3 regions of the Streptomyces sp. NPDC047974 genome follow, and region 1 is predicted to be linked to each of the others. Evidence: riboswitches for the same ligand, from Rfam matches in the RefSeq annotation. Region 1 holds a riboswitch; each other region holds the start of a gene.

Region 1 (5,853 bases):
CGGCGGCACCAGGAACGTCCCGGCCTCGTCGAGCGAGCCGAGTGCCCGGTAGTAGCGGAGCCCGTACCCCTCCGGGGTGGCGAAGGAACGCTCCACCAGCACCCCGAGCGGCAGCAGGATCAGCACCGCGACCGAGGCGAGCACCCCGCCGAGCAGCGCCCACTGCCCGAAGCCGCGCGGCCGGCGCGCGGTCTGCTCCGGGGGGACGAGGCGCAGCGCGGTCTCCCGTCGCCGCACCGTCCGCGCGTGCACGGCGAGGATCACGCCCACCGCCACGAACTGCACCAGCGTCAGCACGGCCGCCGTCCGCAGGTCGAGCAGCCGGGCCGTCTGCCGGTAGATCTCCGCCTCCAGCGTCGTGTACGCGTCCCCGCCGAGGATCTGCACGACGCCGAAGGAGGTGAAGGTGAAGAGGAAGACCATCAGCGCCGCCGCCGACACCGCCGGCACCAGGGCCGGCAGCGTCACCGACCGCCACGCCGTCCAGCGGGACGCCCCGAGCACCCGGGCCGCCTCCTCCTGGCGCGGGTCGAGCTGCGCCCACAGCCCGCCGACGGTCCGGACGACGACCGCGTAGTTGAAGAAGACGTGCGCGAGGAGGATCGCCCACACCGTGGTGTCGAGCCGCAGCCCCCACAGCTCGTCGGTGAACCCGCCCCGCCCCACGAGCGCCAGGAACGCCGTGCCGACGAGCACCGTCGGCAGCACGAACGGCACGGTGACGACCGCCCGCAGCACGCCCTTCCCGGGGAAGTCGAAGCGGGCGAAGACGTACGCGCCCGGCAGCGCCACGAGCAGCGTGAGCCCGGTGGAGGCGGCCGCCTGCCAGACGGTGAAGACGAGCACGTCGAGGATGTCGGAGCGGCCCAGGGTCGCCCCGATCGCCCCGAGGTCCCAGGCGCCGTCGGGCCGCAGCCCGCGCTCGACGATCGACACGACGGGCCAGGCGAAGAACACCGCGAAGAACGCGACGGGCAGGGCCGTCAGGCCCAGCCGCGCCGCGCTCCCCTTCAGGTCACGCCTCACTTGAGGACGAGCGACGACCACTGCTGGATCCACGCCTCGCGCTGCGCGGCGATCTTCTCCGGCGCCACCGTCTCCGGCTTCTCGATCACCACGCCGTGCTTCGTGAACAGCTCCGGCAGGGCGGCGTCCTTCGCCACCGGGTTCACGAACATCTGGAGCGGCATGTCGTCCTGGAACGTCTTCGAGATCAGGAAGTCGATCAGCGCCTTGCCGCCCTCGGGGTTCTTCGCCCCGTGCAGCAGGCCCGCGAACTCGATCTGGCGGAAGCAGGTGCCGGTGGACACCCCGGTGGGGGCCTCCTTCGGCTGCGGCTGCGCGTACAGCACCTCGACCGGCGGGCTGGAGGCGTAGGAGACGACCAGCGGACGGTCGCCCTTGGCCTCCTTGCCGCCGGCCGAACCGGAGAACTCCTGGTTGTAGGCGAGCTCCCAGCTGTCGACGGTCTTCACGCCGTTCGCCTTCAGCTTCTTCCAGTAGTCCTGCCAGCCGGCGTCGCCGTACTTCGCGACCGTGCCGAGGAGGAAACCGAGGCCCGGGGAGGACCGCTCCGGGTTCTCCACCACGAGGAGGTCCTTGTACTCCGGCTTCAGCAGGTCGTCGAAGGACTGCGGCGGCGCCACCTTCTTGTCCGCGAAGTACTTCTTGTCGTAGTTGACGCAGATGTCGCCGGTGTCGATCGGCGTGACCCGCTTGTCGAGCTTGAAGGTGTCCGGGATCCGGTCGGCGCCCTTCGCCTCGTACGGCACGAAGATGCCGTTGTCGAGGGCGCGGGAGAGCAGCGTGTTGTCGACGCCGAAGAAGACGTCGCCCTGCGGGGAGCCCTTGGTCAGGATCTCCTTGTTGACGGCCTCGCCCGCGTCACCGGCCTTGAGGACCTTGACCGTGAATCCGGTCTGCTTCGTGAACTCGGCCAGCACCTCCTTGGAGGCGTTGAAGGAGTCGTGGCTGACCAGCGTCACGGTCTTCGGCGCGGGCTCCCCGGTCTTCCCCGCGGCGTCGCGGGCGGACTCGGTGGAGCAGGCGGCGAGGCCCGTGACGCCGAGCGCCGCGGCCAGCGCGACGGCGGCGGCCTTCTTGGTGTGCATGTGTATGTCCTCCTGGGTGGGACCAGAAGGAGACGCGGCCCTGCCCGCGGCCGGGGACCGGACGCGGGCAGGGCGCAACAGCTCGAGTTACGACCGAACTTCCTACCCGGAATGACCCGGGCGAGGTTCAGAGGGTCTGCGGTCTACGGTTACCGCACTCTCAGCGCTGTGGCGCTCCCCTGTCGGAATATGCAGGTGTGTTCGAGCACAGGGTACAAGGTCAGCGTTCGGAGGCGGCGAGCTGTCCACAGGCGCCGTCGATCTCCTGGCCCCGGGTGTCCCGGACGGTGACCGGCACGCCGTGGCGGGCGATGGCCTCGACGAAGGCCTTCTCGTCCTCCGGCCGGGAGGCGGTCCACTTCGAACCGGGCGTCGGGTTCAGCGGGATCAGGTTGACGTGCACCCGCTTGCCCTTGAGCAGCTTGCCCAGCAGGTCGCCCCGCCAGGCCTGGTCGTTGATGTCCCGGATGAGGGCGTACTCGATGGAGACCCGGCGGCCGGACTTCTCGGCGTACTCCCACGCCGCGTCCAGCACCTCCCGCACCTTCCAGCGGGTGTTCACCGGCACCAGCGTGTCCCGCAGCTCGTCGTCCGGGGCGTGCAGGGAGACCGCGAGCCGGCACTTGAAGCCCTCGTCGGCGAAGCGCAGCATCGCCGGCACCAGGCCCACGGTCGACACGGTGATCCCGCGCTGCGACAGGCCGAGGCCGTCGGGCTCGGGGTCGGTCAGCCGGCGGATGGCGCCGACGACGCGCTTGTAGTTGGCGAGCGGCTCACCCATCCCCATGAAGACGATGTTCGAGAGCCGCGCGGGCCCGCCGGGCACCTCGCCGTCGCGCAGCGCGCGCATGCCGTCGACGATCTGGTGCACGATCTCGGCGGTCGACAGGTTCCGGTCGAGGCCGGCCTGGCCGGTCGCGCAGAACGGGCAGTTCATGCCGCAGCCGGCCTGCGAGGAGATGCACATCGTCACCCGGTCCGGGTAGCGCATGAGCACCGACTCCACGAGCGTGCCGTCGTGCAGCCGCCACAGGGTCTTGCGGGTGGTGTCGTCGTCGCACGAGATGTGCCGCACCACCGACATCAGGTCGGGCAGCAGCTCGCCGGCCAGCTTCTCCCGCGAGGCGGCCGGGATGTCGGTCCACTCGGCGGGGTCGTGCGCGTACCGCGCGAAGTAGTGCGTCGACAGCTGCTTGGCGCGGAAGGGCTTCTCGCCGATCGCGGCGACGGCCTCCTTCCGCTCGGCGGGCGAGAGGTCGGCGAGGTGCCGCGGCGGCTTCTTGGCTCCGCGCGGGGCGACGAAAGTGAGTTCTCCGGGCAGCGGACGGGCCACGACGGCGTCTCTCCTCATACAGGCACGAGGTCGGACGTCCCGCGACGGCGGGGAGTGCGGCAGGGCGATGCCGGGGCGACCTCACTGGACCGTCCCCGCGGTGGCGAGGACGACGAAGGGCCCGGGCCGCAAGGCCCGAGCCCTTCCAGAGTACCCGCTGTCCGTCAACCCGTTCCGACGAAGAGCGCGAGGAGCAGCCACACCACCGGCGCCGTCGGCAGGAGCGAGTCCAGGCGGTCCATGATGCCGCCGTGCCCCGGGAGCAGCGTGCCCATGTCCTTGATGCCGAGGTCGCGCTTGATCATCGACTCGCCGAGGTCGCCGAGCGTCGCGCTCGCCGCCACCGCCAGGCCGAGGAGCAGACCCTGCCACCAGGTGCCGTCGTCGATCAGGAACTCCATGCACAGCGCGCCGGCCGCCATCGCGAAGGCCACCGCGCCGAACAGTCCCTCGCGGGTCTTGCCGGGGCTGATCCGCGGCGCCAGCTTGTGCTTGCCGAAGCGCCAGCCCACCGCGTAGGCCCCGGTGTCGCTGACCACCGTGAGCAGCAGGAAGGTCAGCACCCGCCACGGCCCGTCGTCGGCGGTGAGCAGCATCGCCACGAAGGTCGCCAGGAACGGCACGTAGAACGCGGCGAAGACGCCCGCCGTGACGTCCTTCAGATACCCCTCGGGGGGTTCCGTCATCCGCCAGACGAGCACCGCGAGCGCCGTCAGGGCCATCGCGACCCAGGCGCCCTCGGGGCCCCGCACGTAGCCGGCGACGACCATCGCCGCGCCGCCGACCGCGAGCGGCACCAGCGGCGCCTTGATCGCCTTGCGCTCCTGGAGCCGGGAGGTCAGCTCCCAGAGCCCGACGACCACGGCCACCGCGACGACGCCGACGAAGGCCGGCTTCCAGATGAACAGGGACGCGATGATCACGGCCCCGAGACCGACGCCGACCCCTATGGCCGCGCCCAGGTCCCGGCCCGCGCTCTTCTTCTGCCGGGGCGCGGGGGCCGCGGACGGCGGAGGAGGCGGGACGGGGCTGGGCATGGGCTCCTGCGGGTGCTCGTGCGGGGTCTCGTCACGGAAGAGGGGACCGCTCGGGTAAGCGGCCCCCCGTCCGTGTCCGTCCTGGAAACCGCCGGCGGGTACGTCGGGCACGATGGGCATGGGGCGAGTCTGCGCCGCCCGGTGCCGATCGTGGGCGGGACCCGCCGGGGCAGGCCCCTGGTCGGGTCCGCCGAGACCTGAACCGGCCGCCGGCGCCCCCCAGGATGAGTCGTTCATCAGACCTCGAGGAGCTCGGCTTCCTTGTGCTTCAGGAGCTCGTCCACCTGCGCCACGTACTTCGCGGTGGTGTCGTCGAGCTCCTTCTCCGCGCGGCGGCCCTCGTCCTCGCCGACCTCGCCGTCCTTGACGAACTTGTCGATGGTCTCCTTGGCCTTGCGGCGCACGGAGCGGATCGAGATCTTGGAGTCCTCGGCCTTGCCCTTGGCGACCTTGATGTAGTCGCGGCGGCGCTCTTCGGTGAGCTCCGGGAAGGTCACCCGGATGATGTTGCCGTCGTTGCTCGGGTTGACGCCGAGGTCCGAGTCGCGGATGGCCTGCTCGATGTTGCGCAGCGCGCTCTTGTCGAACGGGGTCACCACGGCCATGCGCGGCTCCGGCACCGAGAACGACGCCAGCTGGTTGATGGGCGTGAGGGCGCCGTAGTAGTCGGCCACGATCTTGTTGAACATCGCCGGGTGCGCACGGCCGGTGCGGATCGCGGCGAAGTCCTCCTTGGCGACCACGACCGCCTTCTCCATCTTCTCCTCGGCCTCGAGGAGGGTCTCTTCGATCACCACATGCTCCTGCGTGTCGTCGCGTTGTGTCGGTTGAGGGCGGGCCTGGGTCAGGCCCGGGTGCCCTGGTCGCTCACGAGTGTGCCGATCTTCTCACCCGTCACGGCGCGCGCGATATTGCCCTCGGCGAGCAGTTCGAAGACGAGGATCGGGAGCTTGTTGTCGCGGCACAGGGTGATGGCGGTGGCATCGGCGACCTTGAGGTCGCGGGTGATGACCTCGCTGTACTCCAGGGCGTCGAACTTGACCGCGGCCGGGTTGGTCCTCGGGTCGGAGTCGTAGACGCCGTCCACGCCGTTCTTCCCCATGAGGAGCGCTTCGGCGTCGATCTCCAGGGCCCGCTGGGCGGCGGTCGTGTCGGTGGAGAAGTACGGCATGCCCATGCCGGCGCCGAAGATGACCACGCGGCCCTTCTCCAGGTGGCGCACGGCGCGCAGCGGGATGTACGGCTCGGCGACCTGGCCCATGGTGATGGCGGTCTGGACGCGGGAGTCGATGCCCTCCTTCTCCAGGAAGTCCTGGAGGGCGAGGCAGTTCATCACGGTGCCGAGCATGCCCATGTAGTCGGAACGGGCCCG
Region 2 (5,853 bases), on a different contig from region 1:
CTGACGCACGAGGGCTATCTGCTCCGCGACAAGGGTGCGTTCTATCTCGGCGAGGCAGCCGCCAGGTTGGCCGGTGGCGGAGCTGTGCAGAATCGTCGCACCAAGATCGAGGACTCCCTTGCCCACTGGCGGGACGAGATCGGTGTACCCGTCTATTTCGCGCTCTACCGCGACGGCGAGATCGAGCTGGTCTCCGTGGCGGACACCCCCAACTCCCCCGCGGTGGAGGAGTGGGCCGACTTCCGGGAGACCGGACACGCCCACGCGATCGGCCAGTGTCTGCTCAGCCAACTCGATCTGAAATCTCGTCAAGACCACCTTGACCGGCACCCCGTGGAAGCCATCACTCCGTACACGGTGCGTAATCGGCGGCTGCTTTTGGAGCGTTTGGGCGGTTTGGGGCGAATGGAGCCCCTGGTGGAGCGTCAGGAATATGCGCTCGGCACGGTTTGCGCCGCCATCCCCCTCACGGTGGGCAACACAGCGGCCACTCTGGCCATTTCTCTACCGCTTCACCAGGAAGAACGGTTGCTCCCAGCAGTCGAGCGGCTACAGACGGAGATCGGAAAGCTCTTCAGTTCGCTCGCCTTCTCTATCAGTATCTGAAAAATCACTCCTTGTGATCCGCTAGCGCGTACAGCACGATTGCGTCAAGAGGGCCACGGGGGATCATTCCTGGCCGTTTCGGTCACAGCTTTCAGCAGCTGTGTTTACACAACTGCTCCATCTACTGCGGGGTACATGATGCGAGAGTCGGTTCAGGCCGAGGTCCTGATGAGCTTCCTCGTCTCCGAGGAGCTCTCCTTCAAGATCCCAGTCGAACTGCGATACGAGACCCGGGATCCCTACGCGGTGCGGATGACCTTCCACCTTCCCGGAGACGCGCCCGTGACCTGGGCGTTCGGCAGAGAGCTGCTGCTCGACGGGATCAACCGCCCCAGCGGCGACGGCGACGTCCACATCGCCCCGACCGACCCCGAGGGCCTGTCGGACGTCTCCATCCGGCTCCAGGTGGGCGGTGACCGCGCCCTCTTCCGCGCCAGCGCCCCGCCGCTGGTCGCCTTCCTCGACCGCACGGACAAACTGGTGCCGCTCGGTCAGGAACAGGCACTGGGCGACTTCGAGGACAGCCTGGAGGCCGCGCTCGGCAAGATCCTCGCCGAGGAGAGCGCCGGCCCCGCCTGACGGAACCCGCTCCGTACGCCCGACACCGGCGCCCCTCCCCTCCGTCCGACGCCGGGACCCCTTTCCGTACCGCCGACGCCGGTCACCCCTCCTGCACGGCCGCCGCAGGCGCCCCGCTCCGCCCGGCCGCCGACGCGGCCCGCCCCGTACGGCCGCCGCGCACGCGTCACTTCGCGCGGCGCCGCCGTCCGCCGCGGCTCGCCGCCCGGCCGCCGGCCTCCGCCGCCGAAGGACGGTCGGCCGAGACCACGAGCGCCGCGAGTGCGGTCGTGACCGGCACCGAGGCGACCAGGCCGATCGAGCCGACCAGCGTCCGGACGATCTCCTGCGCCACCAGCTCGCTGTTGGCCACCGTCCCCATGCTGCTCTCCGCGATGGTGAAGAGCAGGAGCAGCGGGAGCGAGGCACCGGCGTAGGCCAGGACCAGCGTGTTGACCACCGAGGCGATGTGGTCGCGGCCGATCCGGATCCCGGCCCGGTACAGGGCGCGCGGCCCCATGCCGGGGTCGGCCTGGTGCAGTTCCCAGACGGCCGAGGTCTGGGTGACGGTGACATCGTCCAGGACACCGAGCGAACCGATGATCACGCCGGCGAGCAGCAGGCCGGACATGTCGATCTCCGGGTAGAGACCGTGGATCAGCCCGGTGTAGTCGTCGGTGTTGCCGCTGAGCGAGGCCCAGCCGATGAAGAAGGAGCCGAGCAGTCCGATCAGCAGCAGCGAGATCAGCGTGCCCAGGACCGCGACCGAGGTCCGGGCCGACAGGCCGTGGCACATGTAGAGCGCGAGCAGCATGATCGCGCTCGATCCCACCACCGCCACGATCAGCGGGTTCGACCCCTCCAGGATCGCGGGCAGGATGAAGAGGGTGAGTACCAGGAAGCTCACGGCGAGCGCGATCAGCGCCATCACGCCCCGCATGCGGCCGACGAGCACGACCGCGAGCGCGAAGATGCCGGCGAGGACCGCCATCGGCACCTTCCGGTTCACGTCCGTCACCGAGTACTGCAGGTCCTTCGGAGCGTCGGGGGCGTAGGCGACCACCACGCCCTGGCCCTCCTCCAGTTGGCGCGGGGCGTCCGGCTGGACGATCTCGGTGAACTGCCGCCCCTTGTCCGGACCGCTGGTGACCTCGATCGTCGCCTTCTCGCACTGCCCCTGCTGTGCGTCGACCGCCTCGCGGCCCTGCGGAGTGGAGGTGTCGCCGGTGGGCGGCACCTGCGCGGCGTTCACGTCCTTGCAGTCCACCTGCTCGACCGCCACGACCTTGCCCTGCTCGGTCTGCCGGTCGAAGCCGACCCCGGTCCGCTCGTGCGCCGGAGTGCCACCGGGCCAGAGCACCACGAGGCCGACGACCACGGCGGTGGCGAAGGGGATGAGGACGGCCGCGATGACTCTTCGCAGATGGCGCGAGACGGGCGCGGCGGGCCCGTGGCTGTGGCTGTGCCCGTGGCCGGAGCCGTGGTCCGGACCGTGCTGGCCGAAACCGTGCCCGTGCTCGTGACCGTGCTCGTGGCCGTGCGGATCGGGGGACTGCTGGGGGGAAGTCACCACCCGATCATCGCAAGAACGGTGGGGGCCCACTGTTCAGCACGCCCGGGAGGGCGCTAGCCTCGTGACACCTTTGCACACGCGGGAGCTCGGAGCACCGGGCTGAGAGGGCGCTGATCACCGTACGCACACGTACGGGAGGAGGCTGCGCCGACCGCCGAACCTGTTACCGGGTAATGCCGGCGTAGGGAGATTCGGTCACATGACCCTTCAGGATGCACGCACGCCTGCTTCCAGCCAGGACGAGCGCACGCCGGGCTGGCACAAGGGATACGTCGAGGGCTCCCGCCCCGACCTCCGGGTGCCGGTCCGCCAGGTGCACCTCACCAACGGCAAGGACGTGACGCTGTACGACACGTCCGGCCCGTACACCGACCCCGCCGTCGACACCGACGTGCGCCGGGGCCTGCTCCCGCTCCGCGAGAACTGGATCATCGCGCGCGGCGACACCGAGGAGTACCCGGGCCGCCCGGTCCGCCCCGAGGACGACGGCATCAAGCACACCTCGCCGCGCGGCGGAGGGCTCAAGAACCTCGACGCGGTCTTCCCCGGCCGTCCGCGGCTGCCCCGCCGGGGGCGCGCCGGGCAGGCCGTGACCCAGCTCGCGTACGCCCGCCGGGGCGAGATCACCCCGGAGATGGAGTACGTGGCGATCCGGGAGAACGTCTCCCCCGAGGTCGTCCGCGAGGAGATCGCGGCGGGCCGCGCGGTGCTGCCGGCCAACGTCAACCACCCGGAGATCGAGCCGATGATCATCGGCAAGCGGTTCCTGGTGAAGGTCAACGCCAACATCGGCAACTCCGCCGTCACCTCCTCCATCGAGGAGGAGGTGGAGAAGATGACCTGGGCGACCCGCTGGGGCGCCGACACGGTCATGGACCTGTCCACCGGCCGCAACATCCACACCACCCGCGAGTGGGTGCTGCGCAACTCCCCCGTGCCGATCGGCACCGTGCCGCTCTACCAGGCCCTGGAGAAGGTCGACGGCAGGGCCGAGGAACTGACCTGGGAGATCTACAAGGACACGGTCATCGAGCAGGCCGAGCAGGGCGTGGACTACATGACCGTGCACGCCGGCGTGCTCCTGCCGTACGTGCCGCTCACCGCGCGCCGCAAGACCGGCATCGTCTCGCGCGGCGGTTCGATCATGGCCGCCTGGTGCCTCGCGCACCACAAGGAGAACTTCCTCTACACGAACTTCGAGGAGCTCTGCGAGATCCTCGCGGCGTACGACGTCACGTACTCGCTCGGCGACGGTCTGCGCCCCGGCTCGATCGCGGACGCCAACGACGACGCCCAGTTCGCGGAGCTGCGCACGCTCGGCGAGCTGAACACGATCGCCAAGCGCCACAACGTGCAGACGATGATCGAGGGCCCGGGCCACGTCCCGATGCACAAGATCAAGGAGAACATCGACCTCCAGCAGGAGATCTGCGAGGAGGCGCCGTTCTACACGCTCGGCCCGCTGACCACGGACGTCGCGCCCGCCTACGACCACATCACCTCCGGCATCGGCGCGGCGATGATCGCCTGGTGGGGCACCGCGATGCTCTGCTACGTGACGCCCAAGGAGCACCTGGGCCTGCCGAACCGCGACGACGTGAAGACCGGTGTCATCACGTACAAGATCGCGGCGCACGCGGCGGACCTGGCCAAGGGGCACCCGGGCGCGCAGGAGTGGGACGACGCGCTCTCCGACGCGCGCTTCGAGTTCCGCTGGGAGGACCAGTTCAACCTGGCCCTCGACCCGGACACCGCCCGTGAGTTCCACGACGAGACGCTGCCGGCGGAGCCCGCGAAGACCGCCCACTTCTGCTCGATGTGCGGTCCGAAGTTCTGCTCGATGAAGATCTCCCAGGACATCCGCCGCGAGCACGGCGGTGACCTGAAGAAGGAGGAGATCGAGGCCGGCATGGCCGAGAAGTCGGCGGAGTTCGCCGCCTCCGGCAACCGCGTCTACCTGCCGATGGCGGAGTAGCGGCCGCCTGCCGTACGAGACCCACCCCGGCCCGCGGTCCACGGGGGGATCGCGGGCCGGGGTGCGTCACGGAGGCGGCCCCGGGCCCCGGTCGGGGTCGGTGGCCGTGGCCGTGAGGGCGGCCTGGAGGAAGGGGACGACGCCGCGCTCCAGGAGGGCGTGGCGCCAGGCGGCGCGGGCCCGGGCGAGTTCGTCGTCGGGGGCGCCGGTCTCGGCGGGGCTGTTGCGGAGGGCGGTCAGGAGGAGTCCGGCGCCCGCGCAGAGCAGTCCGGCGGCGGCGAGGGCGCCGAAGACCAGGCCGGCGGTGAGCAGCGTGGTGCCGAGGGCGGCGTCCGGGGCGAGCCAGCGGACCACGGCGCCGACCAGGAGGAAGATCGCGGCTGCGGTGCCGGCGAGGACCGGGACGAGGACGGTGAGGACCGCGACGGCGCCCGGGGACTCGTCGGGGGCGGGGGTCCGGGGGCGGTTGGAGGCGGCGCGGTCCGCTTCGCGGACCTTGGTGAAGTGCTCGTACTCGCCCGCCGCCGCCGCGGTGATCAGCGCTGTCGCGTTCAGGGCCATCGCGCGCAGCTGACCGGTGGTCAGCCGGGTTCCCGCTCCGGCGAGTTCCGGCCGCTGCGGAGCGGTGCGCAGTGCGTCGTCGAGGACCCGCTCGTACTCGGCGCGGTCCTCGGTCAGCAGGTGCGGAGCCACGTTCATGTGCATCCCCCGATGCTGATGGGCCGGGACCGGCCGTGCGGAACGGCGGTCCGGGCGGAAGCGGAGGAGAGCCTGCCTAACTGGGGAGACCGATGGTAGGGCCGTGAGCGTGCGCGCTGACAGGGGGTTTCCGGAATTCGCCCGCTCCGGATGCGCAGGGTGAGGGGTCAGTCCCCCAGCGGGAGTTGGACGACCAGCAGCTTTCCGGCCATGGTGACGCCGCCGTCCATGGCGATGGCGAGACCGTCGGCGTAGACGTGCGGTCCGTCGACGACCGGGCGGGACTCCTCCTCGCCGTCCTCCGTACCGACCTGGCCGAGGAGGTACGGGATCGGGCTGTGGCCGTGCACGATCCGGGAGCCGCCGTAGGTGCCGAGCAGCTCCTGGACGGCCTGCGGGCCGTCCTCGTCGCGGAAGGCGAAGCGCTTGGTGAACTTCCGGA
Region 3 (5,853 bases), on a different contig from region 1:
CAGCTCCTCGCCGGCCTCCATGCCCTTGTCGCGGAGCTGCACGATGTCGACGCCGGAGGAGAGCACGGCGTCGAGGAAGGCGGGCAGGTCGCCCTGGCGCTTCCGGGCGTCGGTGCACAGGTAGAGCCGGGCGTCGGCGAGCTGCTCACGAGGTGTGGGCATGGTGGTTCCCCCCGTCGGGTGGCGCCGGTGCCGCGGCGCGGGGGCTGCGGCACCGGCGGTGGTGGTTCGGTGTCCGGAAGCCGGTGTCCCGGGCTCCGGGGTGTCTCGGACCCGGCGTCCCGACGCCGGGTCCCCGGGCTCCGGAGTCACGGACTCGGGCGCCTCGGGCTTCGGTGGGTCAGACGGCGAGCGCCTGGGCGCGGCGCTTCACCTCCGTACCGCGATTCTCGCCGAGGGCCTGCGCGGGCGTGCCGGGCAGGCTCGGGTCCTCGGTGAAGAGCCACTCCAGCATCTCCTCGTCGGAGAAGCCGTCGTCCCTCAGGAGCGTCAGGGTGCCGGCGAGGCCCTTGACGACCTTGTCGCCCTGGATGAAGGCGGCGGGCACCTGGAGCGCGTTGTTCTCCCCGCGGCGCACGGCGATCAGCTGGCCCTCCTTCACCAGCTGCCGCACCCGCGTCACCTCGACGTCGAGCATCTCCGCGATGTCGGGGAGGTAGAGCCAGGCGGGGACGAGAGCATCGATGTTTGCGTCAATCTCGGTCACGGGACAAGCCTGCCATCCGGGACCGACAGTCGGTAGTCGGGCCCGCCCCGGCCGCCGCCGTCCGGGTTGTCAGCGGACGGCGGACTTGAGCGGCACGGCCGGGTCGGCGGCCCGCTCGGGGTCGACGGGGGTGCCGGACTCGATGAGCTTGCGGCCCTGGGCGAGGTCGCGGGGGCGGCCGACGGCGAGGAGGGCGACCGGGACCCCTTCGCGCAGCCAGAGCACCGCCCAGGAGGCGCCGGACGCGTCCCCGCGCCGCACGAGAGTGTCGGCGCCGGTGTGGTGGCCGGCGTACTGGACGAAGCGGCCGAACTGCTCGGACCAGAAGTACGGGACGGGGTCGTACGGCTCCGGGGCGGCGCCGTCGGCTCCGGTGAGGTCGGCGGCGACCGTGCGGGGGCCCTGGAGGGCGTTGTCCCAGTGGTGGACGAGGAGCCGCTCCCCGTAGCGGGCGGAGGGGAAGGAGGCGCAGTCGCCGACCGCGTACACGTCGGGCAGGGAGGTGCGCAGCCGCTCGTCGGCGGTGACGGCGCCGCCGGCGTCGAGGGCGATGCCGGAGCCCGCGAGCCAGTCGGTGGCGGGGCGGGCGCCGATGCCGACGACGACGGCGTCGGCGGGGAGTTCGCGGCCGTCGGCGAGGACGACGGCGCCGGGGCGGACGGTGGCCACGCGCGCGTGGGTGAGGAGTTCGGCGCCGCTCTCGGCGTACCAGCCGGCCATGGCGGTGGTGACCTCGTCGGGCAGGGCGCCGGCGAGCGGGAGGGGGGCGGCCTCGACGACGGTGACGGTGCAGCCGGCCTCGCGGGCGGCGGTGGCGAACTCGGCGCCGATCCAGCCGGCGCCGACCACGACGACGGAGCCGCCGCCGGCCAGGACGGGGCCGAGGCGGACGGCGTCGTCGAGGGTGCGCAGCAGGTGGACGCCGGGGACGCCCTCGGTGCCCGGGAGGGTGAGCGGGTGGGCGCCGGTGGCGAGGACGAGGGCGTCGTACGGGACGGGGCCCGCCTCGGTGTCGAGTTCGCGGTCGGCGGGGCGCAGTCCGGTGACGTCGAGGCCGAGGCGGAGGTCGACGCCGAGCGACTCGAAGTCGACGTCGAAGGCCGAGTGCTCGGCCTTTCCGAGGAGGACCGCCTTGGAGAGCGGGGGCCGGTCGTAGGGCTGGTGGGGTTCGGCGCCGATGAGGGTGACGGGGCCCTCGAAGCCCTGCTCTCGCAGGGCGACGGCGGTCTGTACGCCCGCCATGCCCGCGCCGACGATCACCACGTGCCGCTGGGTCTGCTTCTGCTCGCTCACCCGTCCACCATACGCATCTGACGGATCGTCAGACAGGAGGCCCCCTGTGGAGCTCCGCCGACGGGGGCTAGGGTGGCGGGCACACACCACTCGCGGGAGCCCGGACGCACCGGGCTGAGAGGGAGGCTGACCGGCCTCCGACCGTACGAACCTGATCCGGGTCATGCCGGCGAAGGGAGGGGCGGGAACGCCCATGCGTTCTTCCGAAGGAACAGAAGACCGTCAGGTCACCGACGTCCTCGTGATCGGCGGTGGCGTCATCGGACTCGTCACGGCCTGGCGGGCGGCCCAGCGCGGACTGACCGTCGCGGTGGTCGACCCCGACCCGGGCGGCGGCGCCGCCCGGGTCGCGGCCGGCATGCTCGCCGCCGTCACCGAACTGCACTACGGCGAGGAGACCCTCCTCGGGCTCAACCTCGCCTCCGCCGCACGCTACCCGGCCTTCACGGCCGAGCTGGAGGAGGCCACCGGCCTCGACGTCGGCTACCGCGCCTGCGGCACCCTCGCCGTGGCCCTCGACGCCGACGACCGCGCCCACCTGCGCGAACTGCACGCCCTCCAGACCCGCTGCGGACTCGACTCCGAGTGGCTCAGCGGCCGCGAGTGCCGCCGCCTCGAACCCATGCTGGCGCCCGGGGTGCGCGGCGGGCTCCGGGTGGACGGCGACCACCAGGTCGACCCGCGCCGGCTGGCCGCCGCACTGCTCACCGCCTGCGAGCGGGCGGGAGTGGTCTTCCACCGGGCGCTCGCCGAGCGGCTCACGGTGGCGGGCGACCGGGCGACCGGAGCCGTCCTGCGCGACGGCACGGCGCTCTCCGCCGACCGGACCGTCCTCGCCGCCGGCAGCCTCAGCGGCCGGCTCGCGGGCGTGCCGCCGTCGGTGCTGCCGCCGGTCCGCCCGGTGAAGGGCCAGGTCCTGCGGCTGCGGATCCCCGCCCCGTACGCCCCCTTCCTCTCCCGCACCGTGCGGGCGGTGGTCCGCGGCAGCCACGTCTACCTGGTCCCGCGCGAGAACGGCGAGCTGGTCGTCGGCGCCACCAGCGAGGAGCTGGGCTGGGACACCACGGTGACCGCCGGCGGGGTGTACGAGCTGCTCCGCGACGCCCACGAGCTGGTCCCCGGCCTCACCGAGCTGCCGCTCACCGAGACCCTCGCCGGACTGCGCCCCGGCTCCCCCGACAACGCCCCGATGCTCGGCCCGACCGCCCTGCCCGGCCTCGACCTGGCCACCGGCCACTACCGCAACGGGATCCTCCTCACCCCCGTCACCGGCGACGTCATGGCGGAGGTGCTCACCACCGGCGCCCTGCCCGACGAGGCGCGCCCCTTCTCCCCCCGCCGCTTCCCCACCGCTCTCTCCGCACGTCAGGAGCAGCCCGCATGAACGTGTCCGTGAACGGCGAGCCCCGCGTGCTCGCCGCCCCCGTCTCCCTGGAGGCCCTGGTCACCGGCCTCACCGCCGCCCCGTCCGGGGTCGCCGCCGCCGTCAACGAGACGGTGGTGCCGCGCGGCGAGTGGGCGGCGACGCTGCTCGCCGACGGCGACCGGGTCGAGGTCCTCACCGCGGTGCAGGGGGGCTGAGCGCGATGTCCGACGACGTGTTCGCCCTCGGCGGTACGGAGTTCTCCTCCCGGCTCATCATGGGCACCGGCGGCGCCCCCAGCCTGGACGTCCTCGAACGCTCCCTGGTGGCGAGCGGCACCGAGCTCACCACGGTCGCCATGCGCCGCCTCGACCCCACCGTGCAGGGCTCGGTCCTCTCCGTCCTCGACCGGCTCGGCATCCGCGTCCTGCCGAACACGGCGGGCTGCTACACGGCCGGCGAGGCCGTCCTCACGGCCCGGCTGGCCCGGGAGGCCCTCGGCACGGACTGGATCAAGCTGGAGGTGGTCGCCGACGAGCGGACCCTCCTCCCCGACGGGGTGGAGCTCCTCGACGCCGCCGAGACCCTGGTGGACGACGGCTTCACCGTCCTCCCCTACACCAACGACGACCCGGTCCTGGCCCGGAAGCTGGAGGACGTGGGCTGCGCGGCGATCATGCCGCTCGGCTCCCCCATCGGCTCCGGCCTCGGCATCCGCAACCCGCACAACTTCGAGCTGATCGTGGAGCGGGCCGGGGTGCCGGTGATCCTCGACGCCGGCGCGGGCACCGCCTCGGACGCGGCGCTCGCGATGGAGCTGGGGTGCGCGGCGGTGATGCTCGCCTCGGCCGTGACCCGGGCCCAGGAGCCGGTCCTGATGGCCTCGGCGATGCGCCACGCGGTCGAGGCGGGCCGCCTCGCGCACCGCGCGGGCCGCATCCCCCGCCGCCACTTCGCGGAGGCCTCCTCGCCGACGGAGGGCCTGGCCCGGCTGGACCCGGAGCGCCCCGCCTTCTGAGCCCGCCCCCGGACCCCGGCCCGGAGCGGGGTACGTCACAAGCGTGCTGCGGTCGGGGCCGGGGGGCGGGGCGGGTCCGTACCGGCTCGTAGACTCGACGCCGTGGACACGACCCTTCAGGACCCCCTCGTCGGGCGGCTGCTCGACGGCCGCTACCGCGTCGACGCGCGCATCGCCGTCGGCGGGATGGCCACGGTCTACCGGGCCCTCGACACCCGCCTCGACCGCGTCCTCGCGCTCAAGGTGATGCACCCCTCCCTGGCCGCCGACGCGGCCTTCGTCGAACGGTTCATCCGCGAGGCGAAGTCCGTCGCCCGCCTCGCGCACCCGAACGTGGTCGCCGTCTTCGACCAGGGCGCCGAGGGCGCGTACGTCTACCTGGCGATGGAGTACGTCTCCGGCTGCACCCTCCGGGACGTGCTCCGCGAGCGCGGCGCCCTCCAGCCCCGCGCCGCCCTGGACATCCTGGAGCCGGTCCTCGCCGCGCTGGGCGCCGCGCACCGGGCCGGGTTCGTGCACCGGGACATGAAGCCGGAGAACGTCCTGATAGGGGACGACGGCCGGGTCAAGGTCGCCGACTTCGGGCTCGTCCGCTCGGTCGGCTCGGCGACCGCCACCACCGGCGCGGTCCTCGGCACCGTCTCGTACCTCGCCCCCGAGCAGATCGAGCACGGCACCGCCGACACCCGTGCCGACGTGTACGCCTGCGGCGTCGTCCTGTACGAGATGCTGACGGGCGGCAAGCCGCACTCCGGCGACACCCCCGCCCAGGTCCTGTACCGGCATCTGAACACCGACGTGCCGGCCCCGTCCGCCGCCGTCCCCGGACTGCCCCTCGAACTCGACGAGCTGGTCGCCGCCGCGACCGCCCGCAACCCCGAGGTCCGGCCGCCCGACGCCGTGGCGCTGCTCGCCCTGCTCCGGGAGGCGCGGGCCGCGCTCACCGACGAGCAGCTGGACGCGCTGCCGCCGCAGGCCAGGACCGAGCAGCGGGACACCGGCGAGGACCGCACCAGCGTGATCGCCCGCCCGGTGCCCGCGCCGGAGGCCACCGACCCGCACGCCGTGCAGCACACCAGCCGCCTCGCCACGCCCGAGCCCCCGGCGGCCGGGCGCCGCCGCGCTCCCCGCCTCCCGGCGCCGCGCGGCCCGCTCCTGATCGTCCTCGGCGTGCTGCTCGCCCTGGGCATCGGCGGTGGCGTCTGGTACATCAACGCCGGCCAGTTCACCCGCGTCCCCGCCGTCCTCGGCCAGACCGAGCAGGCGGCGGGCGAGCGTCTCGCCGACGCCGGCCTGGAGCTGGGCACGACGAGGCGCGCCTTCAGCGACGTGTACGAGCGCGGCACCGTCATGGCCGTCGACCCGGCGCCCGGCGAGCGGGTCCGCAGCCACGCCACCGTCACGCTCACCCTCTCCCGGGGCCCGGAGATCGTGAAGGTCCCCAACCTCAAGAACAAGCCGCTCGACGAGGCC

Evidence for each region. Region 1 has a riboswitch for thiamine pyrophosphate ahead of AB0E19_RS14050 (thiamine ABC transporter substrate-binding protein). Riboswitches for the same ligand answer to the same signal wherever they lie in the genome.
Region 2: linked by a shared signal. The riboswitch ahead of thiC (phosphomethylpyrimidine synthase ThiC) and the one ahead of AB0E19_RS14050 (thiamine ABC transporter substrate-binding protein) in region 1 are both predicted to bind thiamine pyrophosphate.
Region 3: linked by a shared signal. The riboswitch ahead of thiO (glycine oxidase ThiO) and the one ahead of AB0E19_RS14050 (thiamine ABC transporter substrate-binding protein) in region 1 are both predicted to bind thiamine pyrophosphate.

What each region holds. Positions count from the first base shown of each region.
Region 1 covers NZ_JBEZNU010000008.1:100,033-105,885, forward strand. Annotated here, with positions in the region: gene AB0E19_RS14045 (iron ABC transporter permease) at 1-1,026, opposite strand, end outside; gene AB0E19_RS14050 (thiamine ABC transporter substrate-binding protein) at 1,023-2,111, opposite strand; TPP riboswitch at 2,193-2,302, opposite strand; gene rlmN (23S rRNA (adenine(2503)-C(2))-methyltransferase RlmN) at 2,332-3,462, opposite strand; gene AB0E19_RS14060 (phosphatidate cytidylyltransferase) at 3,609-4,718, opposite strand; gene frr (ribosome recycling factor) at 4,718-5,275, opposite strand; gene pyrH (UMP kinase) at 5,326-5,853, opposite strand, start outside.
Region 2 covers NZ_JBEZNU010000011.1:52,615-58,467, reverse strand. Annotated here, with positions in the region: gene AB0E19_RS17665 (helix-turn-helix domain-containing protein) at 1-606, shown strand, start outside; gene AB0E19_RS17660 (SsgA family sporulation/cell division regulator) at 745-1,185, shown strand; gene AB0E19_RS17655 (YibE/F family protein) at 1,352-2,734, opposite strand; TPP riboswitch at 2,806-2,942, shown strand; gene thiC (phosphomethylpyrimidine synthase ThiC) at 2,937-4,712, shown strand; gene AB0E19_RS17645 (hypothetical protein) at 4,779-5,417, opposite strand; gene AB0E19_RS17640 (metallophosphoesterase) at 5,579-5,853, opposite strand, start outside.
Region 3 covers NZ_JBEZNU010000003.1:164,809-170,661, reverse strand. Annotated here, with positions in the region: gene thiE (thiamine phosphate synthase) at 1-162, opposite strand, end outside; gene AB0E19_RS06520 (Rv2175c family DNA-binding protein) at 341-706, opposite strand; gene AB0E19_RS06515 (FAD-dependent oxidoreductase) at 776-1,999, opposite strand; TPP riboswitch at 2,082-2,195, shown strand; gene thiO (glycine oxidase ThiO) at 2,193-3,383, shown strand; gene thiS (sulfur carrier protein ThiS) at 3,380-3,580, shown strand; gene AB0E19_RS06500 (thiazole synthase) at 3,586-4,380, shown strand; gene pknB (Stk1 family PASTA domain-containing Ser/Thr kinase) at 4,483-5,853, shown strand, end outside.